Regions from separate parts of the Pseudomonas paraeruginosa genome, predicted to be linked through region 2. Evidence: predicted binding sites of a transcription regulator. Region 2 holds the regulator's gene; each other region holds the start of a gene.
The links. The regulator LexA, encoded in region 2, represses DNA repair genes until DNA is damaged. The targets are predictions, from matches to a motif close to CTGTNTNNNNANACAG.

Region 1 (6,220 bases), 3.0 Mb from region 2:
GCGTCGGCGAAGCTGATCGGCACCTCGCAGTAGAGGTGCTTGCCGTCGCGCTGGAAGATCGGATGCTCGCGCACATTGACCACCACGTACAGGTCGCCCGCCGGACCACCCATGCTGCCGGCCTCGCCTTCGCCGGTGAGGCGGATGCGGTCGCCGGTGTCGACGCCGGCCGGCACTTTCACCGACAGGGTCTTCTGTTCTTCCACGCGCCCCTGGCCATGGCAGGAGCCACAGGGATCGGAAATCATCTTGCCGGTGCCGTGGCAACGCGGGCAGGTCTGCTGGACCGAGAAGAAGCCCTGCTGCATGCGCACCTGGCCGATACCGCCGCAAGTGGTACAGGTGACCGGTGTGGTGCCGGGCTTGGCGCCGCTGCCGTTGCAGGTCTTGCAACCGACCAGGGTCGGCACGCGGATGGTGACGGTAGTGCCGCGTACCGCCTCTTCCAGGTCGAGGTCCAGGGTGTAGCGCAGGTCCGCGCCGCGCTGCGCGCCACCGCGCGCACCGCCACGACCGCCGCCGCCGCCGAAGAAGTCACTGAACACATCGCCGAAGATGTCGGAGAAGCTCGCCCCGCCGAAGCCGGCGCCGGCGCCGCCGCCCATGTTCGGATCGACGCCGGCATGGCCGTACTGGTCGTAGGCCGCCCGCTTGCTGGCATCCGACAGGACCTCGTAGGCCTCGTTGGCCTCCTTGAACTTGTCCTCGGCTTCCTTGTCGCCAGGATTGCGGTCCGGGTGGTATTTCATCGCCAGGCGGCGGTAGGCCTTCTTCAGGTCCGCCTCGCTGGCGCCGCGCTCAACCCCCAGAACCTCGTAAAAGTCTCGTTTCGCCATAACCTTTCCGTCTCAAATAAGGACCCTCCAGACACGCCAACGCGGGAGCAGGCTCCCGCGTGGCGGATCATGCGTACCGGCCGGGACCGGCACGCGGGGCAGAAGCAAGCCGGGGCTTACTTGTTGTCCTTGACCTCTTCGAACTCGGCGTCCACCACGTCGTCAGCGGATTTCGCCTGCTCGCCCTGGGCAGCGCCTTCGCCCTGCTGGGCCTGCTCGGCGTACATCTTCTGCGCCAGCGGGGCGGAAGCCTGGGACAGGGCGTTCATCTTGGCCTCGATCTCGGCCTTGTCGTCGCCCTTCACCGCCACTTCCAGCTCGCCCAGCGCCTTCTCGATGGTCGCCTTGTCCTCGGCGGTGGCCTTGTCGCCCGCCTCGGTGATCATCTTGCGGGTCGCATGGACCAGCGCGTCGCCCTGGTTGCGCGCGGCCGCCAGTTCCTCGAATTTGCGGTCTTCCTCGGCGTTCGCCTCGGCGTCGCGGACCATCTGCTGGATCTCGTCCTCGGACAGGCCGGAAGACGCCTTGATCACGATCGACTGCTGCTTGCCGGTGGCCTTGTCCTTCGCCGAGACGTGCAGGATGCCGTTGGCATCGATGTCGAAGGTCACTTCGATCTGCGGCACGCCGCGCGGAGCCGGCGGAATGTCGGCCAGGTCGAACTTGCCCAGCGACTTGTTCTGCGCGGCCTGCTTGCGCTCGCCCTGCAGCACGTGGATGGTCACCGCGCCCTGGTTGTCGTCGGCGGTGGAGAACACCTGCGACTTCTTGGTCGGGATGGTGGTGTTCTTCTCGATCAGGCCGGTCATCACCCCGCCCAGGGTCTCGATGCCCAGGGTCAGCGGGGTCACGTCGAGCAGCAGCACGTCCTTCACGTCGCCGGCCAGGACCGCGCCCTGGATGGCGGCACCGACAGCCACGGCTTCGTCCGGGTTGACGTCCTTGCGCGCTTCCTTGCCGAAGAACTCGGCAACGGTCTTCTGCACCAGCGGCATGCGGGTCTGGCCACCGACCAGAATCACTTCATGGATATCGGAAACATCCAGGCCGGCGTCCTTCAGCGCGGTGCGGCACGGCTCGATGGTGCGCTGCACCAGGTCTTCGACCAGGGACTCCAGCTTGGCGCGGGAAACCTTGACGTTCAGGTGCTTCGGACCGCTGGCGTCGGCCGTCACGTACGGCAGGTTGACGTCGGTCTGCTGGGTCGAGGACAGCTCGATCTTGGCTTTCTCGGCGGCTTCCTTCAGGCGCTGCATGGCCAGCGGATCGCCCTTCAGGTTGATGCCGCTTTCCTTCTTGAACTCGTCGACGAGGTAGTCGATCAGGCGGATGTCGAAGTCTTCGCCGCCGAGGAAGGTGTCGCCGTTGGTGGCCAGCACTTCGAACTGGTGCTCGCCGTCGACTTCGGCGATCTCGATCACCGACACGTCGAAGGTACCGCCGCCCAGGTCATAGACGATCACGGTGTGGTCGCCCTTGGCCTTGTCCAGGCCATAGGCCAGCGCCGCGGCGGTCGGCTCGTTGATGATCCGCTTGACGTCCAGACCGGCGATCCGACCGGCGTCCTTGGTGGCCTGGCGCTGGCTGTCGTTGAAGTAGGCCGGAACGGTGATCACCGCTTCGGTGACCGGCTCGCCGAGATAGTCTTCGGCGGTCTTCTTCATTTTTTTCAGCACTTCGGCGGAGATCTGCGGAGGCGCCATCTTCTGGCCCTTCACTTCCACCCAGGCGTCACCGTTGTCGGCCTTGACGATGCTGTACGGCACCATCTGGATGTCTTTCTGCACCACGTTCTCTTCGAAGCGGCGGCCGATCAGGCGCTTCACCGCGTACAGGGTATTCTGCGGGTTGGTGACCGCCTGGCGCTTGGCCGGCTGGCCCACCAGGGTCTCGCCATCGTTGGTGTAGGCGATGATCGAGGGGGTGGTACGCGCGCCCTCGGCGTTCTCGATGACCTTGACGTTACCGTTCTCCAGGATAGCCACGCAGGAGTTGGTGGTACCCAGGTCGATGCCAATGATTTTGCCCATATTCACTCTCCAGAAACTTTGATTCCGTGCGATCCGTCTGCCGGATCTCCCGCTCGGTTGACTACCCAGATGGGGTCAGCGGAGCAAATTTCAAGCCTGTTCGTCGATCGACGGTGGGGTTTCGCTCGGCGCCTTGCTCACCACGACCATCGCCGGGCGCAGCAGGCGACCGCTGATCAGGTAGCCTTTCTGGAACACCTTCAGCACGCTGCCGGGCTCGGCGGTCGCGCTCTCCTCCATCACCATCGCCTGGTGCTGCTCGGGATTGAAGGGCTCGCCCTCGGGGTTGATCGCCTCCACCTGGTAGCGGCGCAGGGTGTCGTCGAACATCTTCAGGGTCAGCTCCATCCCTTCGCGCATCGGCCTGATCGCTTCGTCGTCGGGATTGGACATCTGCAGGCCGCGCTCGAGGGTGTCGACCACCGCCAGCAGGTCGCCGGCGAACTTCTCCAGGGCGAACTTGTGCGCCTTCTCCACGTCCTGCTCGGCGCGGCGGCGCACGTTCTGCAGGTCGGCGACCAGGCGCAGGGACTGGTCCTGGGCCGCGGCCAGTTGCTCTTCCAGTTCCTGCACGCGGGCGGTCAGATCCTTGGCTGCTTCCGGCGCATCGGTCTGCTCGGGGGCTTGCGGGTCCAGGGTCTGCTGCTGTTCGTCAGCCATGCCACTCTCCTTCACAAAATAAGCTGGCAAATACAAGGCGAACGCGTGGGTTCGCTAAACGTTGCCCCCTATATGGGGTCGGGTTCGCCACCTTCAAGGGGGCGAGCGGCAATTGCCAGGCGGAAAAAATACTGTATAAATAACCAGACAAAACCCACGGAGCCGCCCGCCATGCTGGTTCACCTGTCCGTTCACAACTACGCCATCGTCGAGCACCTGGACCTCGAGCTCGCCACCGGCATGACCGTGATCACCGGCGAGACCGGCGCGGGCAAGTCGATCATGCTCGACGCCCTCGGCCTCACCCTCGGCGACCGCGCCGACAGCGGCGCGGTCCGCCCCGGCGCAGACAAGGCCGACATCCTCGCCAGCTTCGACGTCAGCGCCATCGCCGAGGCCCGCGACTGGCTCGCCGAACGCGACCTCGAGCAGGACGGTCCGTGCATCCTGCGCCGGGTGATCACCGCCGAGGGCCGTTCGCGCGCCTACATCAATGGCACGCCCTGCCCGCTCGGCGACCTGAAGAGCCTCGGCGAGCTGCTGATCGATATCCACAGCCAGCATGAGCACCAGTCGCTGCTGAAGAGCGAGACCCACCGCCGCCTGCTCGACGAGTACGCCGGCTGCCAGGAACTCGCCCGCCAGGTGCAACTGGCCGCGCAGCGCTGGAAGCAGACCAGCCAGGAACTCGAGCGCCTGTCGCGCAGCGGCGACGAGCAGCGCGCCCGTCATCAGCTGCTCAGCTACCAGCTGGAAGAACTGGAGAACCTGTCCCTTGGCGAGAACGAACTGGAAAGCCTGGAGCAGGAACAGAAGACCCTGAGCAATGCCGAGAGCCTGCTCGCCGCCTGCCGCCAGGTGGTGGAGATGTGCAGCGAGAGCGACGCCGGCAACGTGCTTTCCGCGCTCAATGCCAGCCTCAACCGCCTTACCTCGTTCAGCAGCCAGCCGGGCGCGCTCGGTGAAGCGGTCAACCTGCTGTCCAGCGCGCAGATCCAGGTCGAGGAGGCGATCGGCGAACTGAACCGCTTCGTCGATCACTTCGACGCCGATCCCAACCGCCAGCAGCAGGTCGAGGAACGCCTCGATGCCATCTATTCACTGGCGCGCAAGCATCGGGTCCAGCCGAGCGAACTGGCCGACCTGCAGCAGCGCCTGTTCGACGAACTGGAGGCGCTGAACGCCGACGACGAGGCAGTCGAGCGACTGGGCGACGAGCTGGCCGCCTACGCCCGCCACTACCAGGAAAAGGCCGATGAGCTGAGCCGCCTGCGCCAGGCCGCGGCCGAGCCACTGGCCGCCTGCGTCGAGCAGGAGATGCAACGCCTGGGCATGCCCGGGGGGCGCTTCGCCATCGTCCTGCGTCCCGCCGACACCCACGAACCGCAGGCCAACGGCCTGGAAAGCGTGGAGTTCCTGGTCAGCGCCAACCCCGGGCAGCCGCTGAAAGGGCTGGCCAAGGTCGCCTCGGGCGGCGAGCTGTCGCGGATCAGCCTGGCGATCCAGGTGATCACCGCGCAGACCTCGCGCATCCCGACCCTGGTCTTCGACGAAGTCGACGTCGGCATCGGCGGCCCCACCGCCGAAGTGGTCGGCCAGTTGCTCCGGCGCCTCGGCGAGCGCGGCCAGGTCCTGACCGTTACCCACCTGCCGCAGGTCGCCGCCCAGGGCCACCAGCACCTGTTCGTGCACAAGGAGCGCGGCAGCAGCGAAACCCGTACAGCCGTGGCCAATCTGAACAAGGCGCAGCGGATCGAGGAGATTGCGCGCATGCTCGGCGGCGTCGACCTGACCAAGGAATCCCTGGCCCACGCGAAGAAGCTGGTAAACCTGGCGGCGCAGAGCTGAGATATCTCCCCGGGCAGAAATGAAAACGGCGACCTTCGGGTCGCCGTTTTCGTATCCGTGCACGCTTACTTTTTCTTGCGTACGTAGAGCACCAGATTGTGATCGACCAGTTCGAAGCCGCGCTCGCGCACGATCTCCTTCTGCCGCTTCTCGATCTCGGCATCCATGAACTCGATCACTTCGCCGGTATCGACGCAGACCATGTGGTCGTGGTGGCCGCTGTCGGCAAGCTCGAACACGGCATGGCCGCCATCAAAGTTGTGACGCACCACCAGGCCGGCGGCCTCGAACTGGGTCAGCACCCGATAGACGGTCGCCAGGCCCACGTCCTCGCCCGCATCCATCAGCGCCTTGTACACGTCTTCGGCGCTCATGTGGCGTTGCTCGGCGGAGTCGAGCATCTGCAGGATCTTGACCCGCGGCAGGGTCACTTTAAGGCCGGCTTTTCGAAGTTCGCTATTTTCAACCATGTCTGCTTTCTCAGCGCGGGATGTTTCGCAGCATCCCGGAATACGGGTATGATCGGGCTTTTATTTGCCCAGCCAAGATAGTGGAAGTCGCTCACCGATGCAAAACGCCAAGCTCATGCTGACCTGTCTCGCTTTCGCGGGGCTTGCCGCACTCGCCGGTTGCTCGTTCCCTGGCGTCTATAAAATCGACATCCAGCAAGGCAACGTCGTAACTCAGGACATGATAGACCAGTTGCGTCCCGGAATGACCCGACGCCAAGTGCGGTTTATCATGGGCAACCCGCTGATCGTCGACACCTTCCACGCCAATCGCTGGGACTATCTCTACAGCATCCAGCCCGGTGGCGGTCGCCGCCAGCAGGAGCGCGTCAGCCTG
Region 2 (6,220 bases):
TAATCGGTATTCGCATGGCCCTTGCCGCGCATGCGCCGCAGGCGCGGTGACGGCGTGACCTTCAGGCGCTGCAGGGCACCCAGGGCCAGCTCGGCGGAACCGCGATCGTTGCACACCAGGCCCATGTCGCAGCCCGCGGCCAGGGCGGCCTCGATGCGACTGGCGGCGTCGCCGACCACATGCGCACCGGCCATCGACAGGTCATCACTGAAGATCACCCCGTCGAACTTCAGCTCGCCGCGCAGGATCTCCTGCAACCAGCGCCGGGAAAAGCCGGCGGGCTGCGGATCGACCCGCGGATAGATCACATGGGCCGGCATCAGCGCGTCGAGCCGGCCGGCCAGGCGGGCGAACGGGACCAGGTCGCTGCGGCGGATCTCGTCGAGGCTGCGCTCGTCTTCCGGGATAGCCACATGGGAATCGGCCTCCGCCCAGCCGTGACCGGGAAAATGCTTGCCGGTGGCAGCCATGCCGGCGGCGTGCATGCCGCGGATGAACGCCCCGGCGAGCTGCGCGGCGCGCTCGGGGTTGCCCTCGAAGGCGCGACTGCCGACCACGGCGCTGCGCTGGTGATCGAGGTCGAGCACCGGGGCGAAGCTCAGGTCGAGGCCGACCGCCTGTACTTCGGTCGCCATCAGCCAGCCACAATGCTCGGCCAGCTCTTCGGCGTTCGGGTTGTCGGCGATCGCGCGCATCGCCGGAAGGCGCACGAAGCCCTGGCGCAGGCGCTGCACGCGCCCTCCTTCCTGGTCGACGGCCAGCAGCAGGTCGGGGCGGATGGCGCGAATCGCCGCGCACAACTCGCGAACCTGGGCGGGATGCTCGATGTTGCGAGCGAAGATGATCAAACCGCCCACCTCGGGGTGGCGCAGGATTTGGCGGTCCTCGGCGGTCAGCCAGGTGCCGCCGACGTCGAGCATCAGAGAGCCTTGCATGAGGAGTCCTATGGCCGGGAAAACAGCGAAGCCCGCCATGACGGGCTTCAGACAGCGCACACTGTACTGCACCCGGGTGAAAGACTTAAGTGCCGGCAGCGGCGCAGGACAATGGAGCCGAGCGGGAGCCCGGAGTTCCGCGCACCCGAAGGGAAAGGAAAGAAGCGGCGCCCGTCGGGACGCCGTTCGGGTTCAGACCTTGGCGGGAGCCTTGCTGCGCGAGCGCAGCTGCGCGCCGGCCAGCAGCGGATCGTCGATCCCGCTTTCGGCGCGCATGCCGGCCGCGAAGAACGGCACCATCAGGTGCATCACCTGCTCGGTGGAGGTATTCACGCCGAAGTCGTTCTCCGCCATCGCCCGCAGGGCCTTGATACCCGACATGCTGAAGGCGGCCGCGCCGAGCATGAAATGCACGCGCCAGAACAGTTCGATGGGCGGCAGTTTCGGCGCCGCTTCGTTGACCAGCAGCATGTAGCGGCGGAAGACCTTGCCGTACACCTCTTCCAGGTACTTGCGCAGGTGCCCCTGGCTCTGGCTGAAGGCCAGGCCGAGCAAGCGCATGAAGATCGACAGGTCATTGCCGCTGCGCGGCTTCACCGCCATCGCCTGGGACACCAGCAGGTGCAGGAGGTCCTCCAGGCTGGCGTGCAGGGCTTCGGGCTTGGCCTGGCGGCGATCCAGTTCCTTTTCCAGGCTGGCACAGAACGGCCCGAGGAAGCGCGAGAATACCGCCTGGATCAGCGCCTTCTTCGAGCCGAAGTGATAGTTCACCGCCGCCAGGTTGACCCCGGCCTTGCTGGTGATCAGGCGCAACGAGGTTTCGGCGAAGCCTTTTTCCGCGAACAGCTGTTCCGCCGCATCGAGAATGCGTTCGACGGTTTCCGACTGGGCCATGGTTTCTCCGCCTGACAAACACTTGTTTGAAACATACGTTTCAGCCACATCCCTTGTCAAGCGGCAGATGACGCACCGGTCAGAAAAGTACAGAGAAGTCCGGAAAAACGGAAGCAAGACGCCGGCCAACCCTGTTCCGCGCGCTCGAAGAAATGCCATGCGGAAAAACATTGCCAGCGCAGGCTCACTGTATATAATCCCAGGCACTGGATAAAAACACAGAGCGACGACATGCAGAAGCTGACGCCCCGCCAATCCGAGATCCTCTCCTTCATCAAGCGCTGCCTGGAAGACCACGGCTTTCCGCCGACCCGCGCGGAAATCGCCCAGGAACTCGGCTTCAAGTCGCCGAACGCCGCCGAGGAGCACCTCAAGGCGCTGGCGCGCAAGGGCGCCATCGAGATGACCCCGGGCGCTTCCCGCGGCATTCGCATCCCCGGCTTCGAACCGCACGCGGCGAACGACGACGAAGGCCTGCCGGTGATCGGCCGGGTCGCCGCCGGCGCACCGATTCTCGCCGAACAGAACATCGAGGAATCCTGCCGGATCAATCCCGCCTTCTTCAATCCTCGCGCCGACTACCTGTTGCGCGTGCGCGGCATGAGCATGAAGGACATCGGCATCCTCGACGGCGACCTGCTGGCCGTCCACGTCACCCGCGAAGCGCGCAATGGCCAGGTGGTGGTCGCGCGGCTCGGCGAGGAGGTCACGGTGAAACGCTTCAAGCGCGAAGGCAGCAAGGTCTGGCTGCTGGCGGAAAACCCCGAGTTCGCTCCGATCGAAGTCGATCTGAAGGAGCAGGAACTGATCATCGAAGGCTTGAGCGTCGGCGTGATCCGGCGCTGACAGGAGATACCATGCAGACCTCCCACTCGCTGCCCAGCGCCCAGTTGCCACTGTTCCAGGAAGCCTTCTGGGCCAGCAACGGCGCCCCCCTGCTCGACGACGTAATCGATAGTCCGTCAAATGCCGAAGAGCCCGCCGCCTTCAGTGAGCTGTCGCTAAGCGGCCTGCCTGGCCATTGCCTGACCCTGCTGGCGCCGATCCTGCGCGAACTCAGCGAGGAGCAGGAGCAGTCCCGCGATGCTCGCTGGCTGACCCTGATCGCCCCGCCAGCGAGCCTTACTCACGAATGGCTGCGCCGCGCCGGGCTGAATCGCGAACGTATCCTGCTGCTACAAGCCAAGGACAATGCCAGCGCCCTGGCACTCAGTTGCGAAGCCTTGCGCCTGGGCCGCAGCCATACGGTGGTCAGTTGGCTGGAACCCTTGGGCCGAGCAGCACGCCGGCAACTGTCCCGCGCCGCCCAACAGGGTCAGGCCCAGAGCCTGAATATTCGCCTGGGTTGAAGGGGAAGGGCAAAGGGGGCAGTTCAGTGCAGAACGCGCGGACCTTCGTCGTGTTCGATCTCGCCTTCGGCAAGGCGGCCAGCCATTTGCACGCCGACGTTGAACATGGCCTTGGCCACTTCGACATGCTGGCCCTGCAGGAAATTCTTCGCATCCCCGGAGAATTCCAGGGTCACCAGCGCCTCCTCGTCATCGGCGCGACGCAGCACTATGCGCCCGTCGGGCATTTCTACGATTTCAAGGAAGGATGTTGGCATGACAGACGCTCTCTACAAAGACGTGACATTGTAACAGCCCATCCCCGGCATCCCTAGTCCACATCCGCTTCCCGCGCCCCATCACCGGCCCGTGAATACGGTTCCAGAGCGCCGCGACGGCATCAGGTAAATTTTTTTTACTGGCAAATCAACCGACTGGAACAGGAGGAAAAGACCCTACCGCTGATCGGCGAATGACGGTGCCGTTACAGCTCGGTCAAGCTTTCACGGAAACGCAGGAGCAATTGCTTCAGCGACTGGCGCCACTCCTCCAGGGTCTCGCGGGAAAGTGCCGGCGCCTCCTCATCGATGTTGACCGCGACGATCAGCGGCGTCGTCGGGTCGATCTTCACCGCCTTGCTCGGCTGCGGCGGCAGGAACAACTCGGAGTAGGCGTCCAGCAACTGCGCCAGCCAGGTTTCCGGCTGCGACGCCAACTCCACCAGCTCAGCCAGCTCGGGGCTGGGCGCGGCCGCCAGCACTTCGGCATTCAGCAATGCATCCACGCGAGGAGCGGCAGCCTGCGGCAGACGGTAGTAACCGGCGATCTCGTGGCATACACCGAGCACTGCGCCATAGAGGTGGAACAGTGCCGACTCGCGCTCCGCCTGGATGATCGCCTGGGCATTCATCGCCCGCTCGGCATCGGCCCGCTTCCAGGCGTCCAGAGCCAACCCGGCGAAATACAGCTTCTGGTTGGTGCGGGTATAGAGCTCTTGAGCCATGCCGATACTCCCGGAGGCAACAGAAGGAAAGCGTCTCACAGACCAGGTCAGGCACCCGGCCCTCGCGCAGTATAAGCGCGCCCCAGGCAACGGGGCGCGCCATCCATCAGCGCTTGTCTTCGACCTTCCACTTGCCGCCGTCGTAGAACGCGCGCCAGCCGGTGGGCTTGCCGTCGACCTCGGACTGCACGTACTGCTCCTTGGTCTTGCGGCTGAAACGGATCACCGCGGGACGGCCATCCGGGTCTTTCTGCGGGGCATCGCAGAGGTAGTGGTACTTCGGATCCAGCTCGGCCTTGTGCGGAATGATCTCGCTCACCAACGGAGCACGGGTCTCGCGATTCTTCGGGAACTGGCTGGCGGCCAGGAACATCCCCGAGGCACCGTCGCGCAGCACGTAGATGTCATCCACCTTCTCGCACTTCAGCTCGGGCATGCGGATGGCGTCCATCTTCGGCGGTGCCGCCTCGCCGTTCTTCAACAGCTTGCGGGTGTTCTTGCAGGTCGGGTTGGTGCAACCGAAGAACTTGCCGAAACGGCCAGTCTTCAACTGCATCTCGCTTCCGCACTTGTCGCACTCCAGGCTCGGACCTTCGTAGCCCTTGATCCGGTACTGGCCTTCTTCGATCTCGTAACCCGGGCAATCCGGGTTGTTGCCACAGATATGCAGCTTGTGCTTCTCATCCAGCAGGTAGGCATCCATCGCGGTGCTGCAGATCGGGCAGCGGTGCTTGCCGCGCAGCACACGCGACTCCGATTCGCCCTCGTCGTCCGCGGCGATCTCGTCGCCGGGAATCAGGTTGACGGTCGCCTTGCAACGCTCCTTCGGCGGCAGGCTGTAGCCCGAGCAACCGAGGAACACTCCGGTGGAAGCCGTGCGGATCATCATCGGCCGGCCGCACTCGCGGCAGGGAATGCTGGTCAGGGTCGGCTGGTTGGCGCGCATTCCCTTCTCGCTGACTTCGGCAACCTCGAGCTTCTTCTTGAAATCGCCGTAGAACTCGTCGAGCAGGTGCTTCCAGTCACGCTCGCCCTGGGCCACGTCGTCGAGGTGTTCTTCCATTCCGGCGGTGAAGCCGTAGTCCATCAGGTTGGCGAAGCTCTCGTTGAGCCGATCGGTGACGATGTCGCCCATCTTCTCCGCATAGAAGCGGCGGTTGTGGGTGGTGACGTAGCCGCGTTCCTGGATGGTCGAGATGATCGCCGCGTAGGTCGAGGGACGACCGATACCACGCTTCTCCAGCTCCTTGACCAGGCTCGCTTCGGAATAGCGCGCCGGCGGCTTGGTGAAGTGCTGGCTCGGGTCGAGCTTGATCAGCTTGAGGTTCTCGCCTTCCTTCATTTCCGGCAGGACGTCGTCCTCGCCCGGCTTGCTCTGCTGCGGCAGGACCCGGGTGTAGCCGTCGAACTTGAGGATGCGGCCCTTGGCACGCAACTCGAAATCGCCGGCGGTGACGGTGACGCTCGTGGACAGGTACTCGGCCGGGGTCATCTGGCAGGCCACGAACTGGCGCCAGATCAGGTCGTACAGGCGCTCGGCGTCGCGCTCCATGCCGGACAACTGGGTCGGCTTGAGGTTGACGTCGGAAGGGCGGATCGCCTCGTGCGCCTCCTGGGCACCCTCCTTGCTCGAGTAGACGTTGGCCTTGCCCGGCAGGTACTTCTGGCCGAACTCGTCCTCGATGAAACCGCGGACCATACCGATGGCATCGGCCGACAGGTTGGTCGAGTCGGTACGCATGTAGGTGATGTAGCCCGCCTCGTAGAGACGCTGGGCCATCATCATGGTCTTCTTCACCCCGAAGCCCAGGCGATTGCTCGCCGCCTGCTGCAAGGTGGATGTGATGAACGGTGCCGAGGGACGGCTGGAGGTCGGCCGGTCCTCGCGCTTGGCGACGCTATAGGCCGACGCCTTCAGCTTTTCCAGGGCCGCCATGGCCTGGGCTTCATTGAGCGGCTTGAAGGCCTCGCCCTTCTCGCGGGTGACTTCGAAGCGCACGTTGGCGCCCTTGGCGGTACCAAGGTCGGCATGCACTTCCCAGTACTCTTCCGGGACGAAG
Region 3 (6,220 bases), 650 kb from region 2:
TCCAGTTCGGCCAGCAGGGTTTCCCAGCCTTTTATCTCCTGGACGCTGAAGCGGCCGCTGGTGATGTCCAGCACGGCGAGGCCGAACAGGCGCTCGTCGCCGAGGATCGCCGCCAGCAGGTTGTCGCGGCGTTCGTCGAGCAGTGCCTCGTCGCTCACCGTGCCGGGGGTGATGATCCGCACCACCTGGCGCTCCACCGGTCCCTTGCTGGTGGCCGGGTCGCCGATCTGCTCGCAGATCGCCACCGACTCGCCGAGCTTGACCAGCTTGGCCAGGTAGCCCTCCGCCGAATGGAAGGGAATGCCTGCCATCGGGATCGCCTTGCCGCCAGACTGGCCGCGCGCGGTCAGGGTGATGTCGAGCAGCTTGGCGGCCTTCTTCGCGTCCTCGTAGAACAGCTCGTAGAAGTCGCCCATGCGATAGAACATCAATTGGTCGGGGTGCTGATGCTTCAGTTTGAAGTACTGTTGCATCATCGGCGTGTGCTGAGAGAGGTCGGTCATACGGGCCTTCGGAAGCGGGCTTTGGACGGTGCAAAAGAGGGCAATGTTAACCCGATTCGTCGGCCTGTGTCGGGTCTGTTCGGAACCGGCGCGGACCATCAGGTCCGCGCCTGTGCGGGCCGCTTTCAGCGCGCCGCGGTATAGCTGGCACCGAGCTTCTGCCGGCCGTCGGGCAGGTTGATCTGCGCCGGGTCGAGCCGCCAGACGCGCGCCGCGGCGATGTCGCCGAGGAGCAGGCTGTAGGTCGGGTCGAACGAGGTACTGGAGAAGACCAGATAGTCCTCGTTCACCGGAGCTGCATCGGAATTGTCGCCCTGGCAATGGTTGAGCGGCAGTATCGCCGGGGTGCCGGGCGGGCTGTTGGGAACGACCATGGCCAACTGGTCGTTGCCGGCCGGCTGGGTGCGCGAGAGGAAGTAGGCGGTGTAGTCGCGTACCACCGGATAATAGTCGCGGCCCCCCGCAGCCGGGGTGGCGAGGGCGCTGACCTGGCCGTTCTCCAGGTTCCTGCGCACCACCCGCAGGCTGTCGCCGGCTCCTGTCGCGTAGACCACGTACTTGCCTGAGGGGGTGAGGAACGGCATCGATTCCTCGGTGGTCCAGCCGTCGCTGGTCACGGCTTTCCAGGCGCTCACGCCGACGCTGCCATCGCCATTGAAGACCAGGGTGGCGAGGCGGATGTCGCCTTCGTGCTTGAGCACGACCTGGCGACCGTCGAAGGAGAACTTCGGATCCTCGTTGCGGCCGCCGATGGCCGCGGTGAGGTTGCTCGGCGCCTGGGTGCCGCCGATGGTCCAGGCGAACACGTGCCAGGCGCCATTCTGGCGGCCCATGAAGGTCAGGTGACGGCCGTCCGGGGAGAAGTGCGCATTCATCGGGTCCTCGATGTTCCAGCCGGGCTGGTTGAGCTGGCGGGTGCTCTTGCTCTTGAAATCGTGCAGGTAGAGGTTCGAGGAGCCGTCCCCGTACTCCATATAGCTGTGATAGACCAGGCGTCCGCCGAGCGCGGGCAGGCTGCTGGCCGGTTGCAGGGCCAGGTTGGCGGTACAGGCCGCGTGGGCTGGAAGGTTGGCGACGGGAGAAAGGAGCAGGGCGAGGGAGAGCAGGGAAGTCTTGAACGAAGCTGTGTTCATGGGTGCCGTTCCTTGGGCGATGTAGGAGCCTGCATGTTCGCGCATCCGACGCCGCCTTGCGCTCGCGCTTGTCCGAAAGCTGCTTCTGAATGGAAAAGCCGATGGTGTAGGGTAGTCCCTTTCCGTTTCTTTTCTGGAGAGCAGCGATGACCGTCACGGACTCCGACCTGACCGCACTGGCCACCCGACTGGGCGAAAGCCTGCGCCATCTCGGCGAGCAGGTCAGCACCGCGGAATCCTGCACCGGTGGCGGGATCGCCGAGGCGATCACCCGCATGCCGGGGAGTTCGGCCTGGTTCGAGGCCGGCTACGTGACCTACTCGAACCGGCAGAAGACCCTCCAGCTGGACGTGGCGGAATCGCTGTTCGCGGCGGTCGGCGCGGTCAGCCGGGAAGTTGTCGAGGCGATGGCGCGAGGCGCCCAGCGGCACAGCGGATCGCGCTTCGCGGTGGCGGTCAGCGGGATCGCCGGGCCCGATGGCGGTTCGCCGGAAAAGCCCGTGGGCACCGTCTGGCTGGCATGGGCCGACGGCGAGCGGCTGGTCAGCGAGCGCTGCCAGTTCAACGGCGACCGCGACGCCGTGCGCCGGCAGACGGTGGCGACCGCGCTGACCGGGCTGCTGCGCATGAGCAACGGCGAAAACCCAGGCTAGCCGCGCCTGCGGGCAACCGTTCGGAACATTCTTCCCCGCGGGGGTAGGCGAGCGACTTGCCCTGTGGAATAATACTGTCTACTTATACAGTTGTTCGTGGCCGTCCGGCCGCCCTGACTTCGCGAGGACTTCAATGGACGAGAACAAGAAGCGCGCCCTGGCCGCGGCCCTGGGACAGATCGAACGCCAATTCGGCAAGGGCGCGGTCATGCGCATGGGCGACCATGAGCGCCAGGCGATCCCCGCCATCTCCACCGGTTCCCTGGGCCTGGACATCGCCCTCGGCATCGGCGGCCTGCCCAAGGGCCGGATCGTCGAGATCTACGGTCCGGAATCCTCGGGCAAGACCACCCTGACCCTCTCGGTGATCGCCGAGGCCCAGAAACAGGGCGCCACCTGTGCCTTCGTCGACGCCGAGCACGCGCTCGATCCCGACTATGCCGGCAAGCTGGGCGTCAACGTCGACGACCTGCTGGTCTCCCAGCCGGACACCGGCGAGCAGGCCCTGGAAATCACCGACATGCTGGTGCGCTCCAACGCGGTCGACGTGATCATCGTCGACTCCGTGGCCGCGCTGGTACCCAAGGCCGAGATCGAAGGCGAGATGGGCGACGCCCACGTCGGCCTGCAGGCACGCCTGATGTCCCAGGCGCTGCGCAAGATCACCGGCAACATCAAGAACGCCAACTGCCTGGTCATCTTCATCAACCAGATCCGCATGAAGATCGGCGTGATGTTCGGCAACCCGGAAACCACCACCGGCGGTAACGCGCTGAAGTTCTACGCCTCGGTCCGCCTGGACATCCGTCGTACCGGCGCGGTGAAGGAAGGCGACGAGGTGGTGGGTAGCGAAACCCGCGTCAAGGTGGTGAAGAACAAGGTTTCGCCGCCGTTCCGCCAGGCCGAGTTCCAGATCCTCTACGGCAAGGGCATCTACCGCACCGGCGAGATCATCGACCTGGGCGTGCAACTGGGCCTGGTCGAGAAGTCCGGCGCCTGGTACAGCTACCAGGGCAGCAAGATCGGCCAGGGCAAGGCGAACGCCGCCAAGTACCTGGAAGACAATCCGGAAATCGGTTCGGTGCTGGAGAAGACCATCCGCGACCAACTGCTGGCCAAGAGCGGTCCGGTGAAGGCCGACGCCGAAGAAGTGGCTGACGCCGAAGCCGATTGAGGCCAATGGCGACCGTGCTCGATACGCCCGTCGCCGTACGGCGGGCGGCCATGGATCTGCTGGCGCGCCGTGAGCACGGGCGCGCCGAGCTTTCCCGCAAGTTGCGCCAGCGTGGCGCATCCCCCGAGTTGATCGATCCCGCCCTCGACCGTCTGGCCGAGGAAGGTCTGCTCGACGAATCCCGCTATCTCGAAAGCTTCATCGCCAGTCGCGCCCGCGGCGGCCATGGGCCGTTGCGCATCCGCGAAGAACTGGCGCAACGCGGCCTGCCGCGCGCCGATATCGAAAGGGCGCTGAATGCTTGCGACATCGACTGGAGCGCGCAGTTGCGCGAGGTCTGGCGACGCAAGTTCGCCCGCCTGCCGCTGGACGCCAGGGAAAAGGCCCAGCAGGGCCGCTTCCTGGCGTACCGGGGTTACTCCATGGAGTCGATCAGCCGCCTGTTGAGCGGCCGCAGCGACGATTGAGCGCGTGCCGGAGCGGCAGCTTCAGTCCCAGTTTTCCGGCAGGTTGATGTAGTCCAGCAACTCCCGCAGACGCCCCTGGTCGCGCCCGTTGAAGACGAAGGCGAGGCGGGTCAGGTTGCGGAACTCCGGTTCGTCCTGCTCCTGCTCGCTGTAGGCCTGCTGCTGGAAGCCACCGCTCAGGCAGAGGCTGGCGAACTCCTCGTGCAGGTGCGCCAGCGCGGCATCGTTCAGCGCATGGTTGAGGCGGATCACGAAGGTGCCTTTCAGCCAGCGGCTGGAGTGGAAGTTGCGGTAGAACCGGGCGATTTCCTTCACCGCGTCTTCCGCCGAATGCACCAGGCGCATCAGGCGCATGTCGGCCGGCAGGATGTAGTGGTTCTCCAGCAGCTGTTCCTGCATGAACTCCAGGGCATGTTCCCAGTAGCGGCCGCCCGGCTGGTCGAGCAGCACGATCGGCACCAGCGGACTCTTGCCGGTCTGCACCAGGGTCAGCACTTCCAGGGCCTCGTCGAGGGTGCCGAAGCCGCCTGGGCAGAGCACCAGGGCGTCGGCTTCCTTGACGAAGAACAGCTTGCGCAGGAAGAAGAAGTGGAACGACAGCAGGTTGCCGCTGCCGTCCACCGTATGGTTGGCATGCTGCTCGAAGGGCAGGGTGATGTTGAAGCCCAGGCTGTTCTCCAGCCCGGCGCCTTCGTGGGCGGCGGCCATGATGCCGCCGCCGGCGCCGGTGATCACCATCAGGTCGTAGCGCGCCAGTTCTTCGCCCAGCTTGCGCGCCAGGGCATATACCGGATGCTCGACCGGGGTACGCGCGGAACCGAACACGGTGACTTTGCGCCGCCGCTTGAACTGCTCGAGGACGCTGAAGGCGTGTTCCATCTCGCGCAGGGTCTGCAGCATGATCTTCGCGTCCCAGCGGTTGCGGTCGGCCTGGGCCATGCGCGTCACGGTGAAGAGCATCTCGCGGTACAGCGCGAGGTTGGGGCTTTCGCCGGGAGCGGCGAGGGCGGCCAGTTCGTCGACCTTCTGTGCCAGGTCGGTGCCGCTGGTCTGGAAGTGCCGGGAAAGGTAGTCATCGGCTTCGTAGGGCATACGCATACTCCTTGTCCAACCACCTTCGGGAGGTGGTTTCCGCATACTGCCACGGACCGCGTGACAGTGGCGGAAAGGCGGTTCAGATCTCGATGCGCTCGCCTGACCTGGGAATTTCGGCATCCCAGTCGAGCCGCTGGCGGATCGCCCCCTGCAATGCCTCCATCTTTTCCCGTTCGCCATGGATCAGGTACAGCGCGGGACGGTGGGCGAAGTGGCCGACCCAGTCGAGCAACTGCGATTGCCCGGCGTGGGCGGAGAAGCCGCCGAGGGTATGGATCTGCGCCTTCACCGCGATGCGCTGGTGGAACACGCGCACGGCACTGGCGCCGTCGACGATGTTGCGGCCCAGGGTGCCGCGTGCCTGGAAGCCGGGGAAGACGATATGGCACTCCGGGCGCCAGAGGTTGTGCTTGAAGTGGTGGACGATGCGTCCGCCAGTGCACATGCCACTGCCGGCGATGATGATCGCGCCGCTCTTGATCCGGTTGATCGCCATCGACTCGTCGGCGCTGCGGGTGACGCGCAGCACCGGTAGCCATTCCTCCAGGCGGGTGGTGCCGGTGCCGCGGATGTATTCGCGGTCGCGGTCGTCGAACTCGTTGCTGTGGCGCAGGTAGATGCCGTTGGCGCGGGCGGCCATCGGGCTGTCGAGGAATACCGCCTGTTGTGGCAGGCGGCCTTCCTGGTAGAAGCGACCGAGGTAGTAGAGCAGGTCCTGGGTGCGACCGACGGCGAACGACGGGATCAGCACGTTGCCGCCGTCGCGGTGCGCCTGGTCGAGGATCGCCGCCAGCTCCTCCAGGGTTTCGTTGCTGTCGCGGTGATCGCGATCGCCGTAGGTGGACTCGAGCATCACCACGTCGGCCCGGCTCAGCGGCGAGGGCGCGCGCATCAGGGGCGAGCAGGTGTTGCCGAGGTCGCCGGAAAACACCAGGCGGCGCGGTTGCACCTGGTCGTGGAACTGCACTTCGACGATCGACGAGCCGAGGATGTGCCCGGCGTTGTGGAAGGTCACCCGCACGCCACGAGCGACCGCCACGGTACTGCCGAGACTGATCGGCCGGCGCAGCTTGAGCGCGCGTTCGGTGTCGGCCTGGGTATACAGTGGCTTGATGCTTGGCTTGCCGGTCCGGTTGCGCCAGCGGTTCTCCCACTCGGCGTCCTTTTCCTGGATGTGCGCGGAGTCCAGCAGCAT

Region 1: a site for LexA is predicted at 3,658-3,673, ahead of recN (DNA repair protein RecN). Genes of this name have one in related genera too.
Region 3: a site for LexA is predicted at 2,364-2,379, ahead of recA (recombinase RecA). Genes of this name have one in related genera too.

The regions. Positions count from the first base shown of each region.
Region 1 is NZ_CP020560.1:5,209,636-5,215,855, forward strand. It holds gene dnaJ (molecular chaperone DnaJ) at 1-836, opposite strand, end outside; gene dnaK (molecular chaperone DnaK) at 953-2,866, opposite strand; gene grpE (nucleotide exchange factor GrpE) at 2,957-3,526, opposite strand; gene recN (DNA repair protein RecN) at 3,698-5,374, shown strand; gene fur (ferric iron uptake transcriptional regulator) at 5,440-5,844, opposite strand; gene B7D75_RS24705 (outer membrane protein assembly factor BamE) at 5,942-6,220, shown strand, end outside.
Region 2 is NZ_CP020560.1:2,111,483-2,117,702, reverse strand. It holds gene nagZ (beta-N-acetylhexosaminidase) at 1-935, opposite strand, end outside; gene psrA (transcriptional regulator PsrA) at 1,128-1,829, opposite strand; gene lexA (transcriptional repressor LexA) at 2,061-2,675, shown strand; gene sulA (SOS-induced cell division inhibitor SulA) at 2,687-3,178, shown strand; gene B7D75_RS10125 (hypothetical protein) at 3,202-3,435, opposite strand; gene B7D75_RS10120 (DUF6586 family protein) at 3,642-4,160, opposite strand; gene topA (type I DNA topoisomerase) at 4,267-6,220, opposite strand, start outside.
Region 3 is NZ_CP020560.1:1,462,548-1,468,767, forward strand. It holds gene mutS (DNA mismatch repair protein MutS) at 1-503, opposite strand, end outside; gene B7D75_RS07060 (TolB family protein) at 629-1,636, opposite strand; gene B7D75_RS07065 (CinA family protein) at 1,783-2,289, shown strand; gene recA (recombinase RecA) at 2,423-3,463, shown strand; gene recX (recombination regulator RecX) at 3,469-3,930, shown strand; gene B7D75_RS07080 (LOG family protein) at 3,952-5,022, opposite strand; gene B7D75_RS07085 (MBL fold metallo-hydrolase RNA specificity domain-containing protein) at 5,105-6,220, opposite strand, start outside.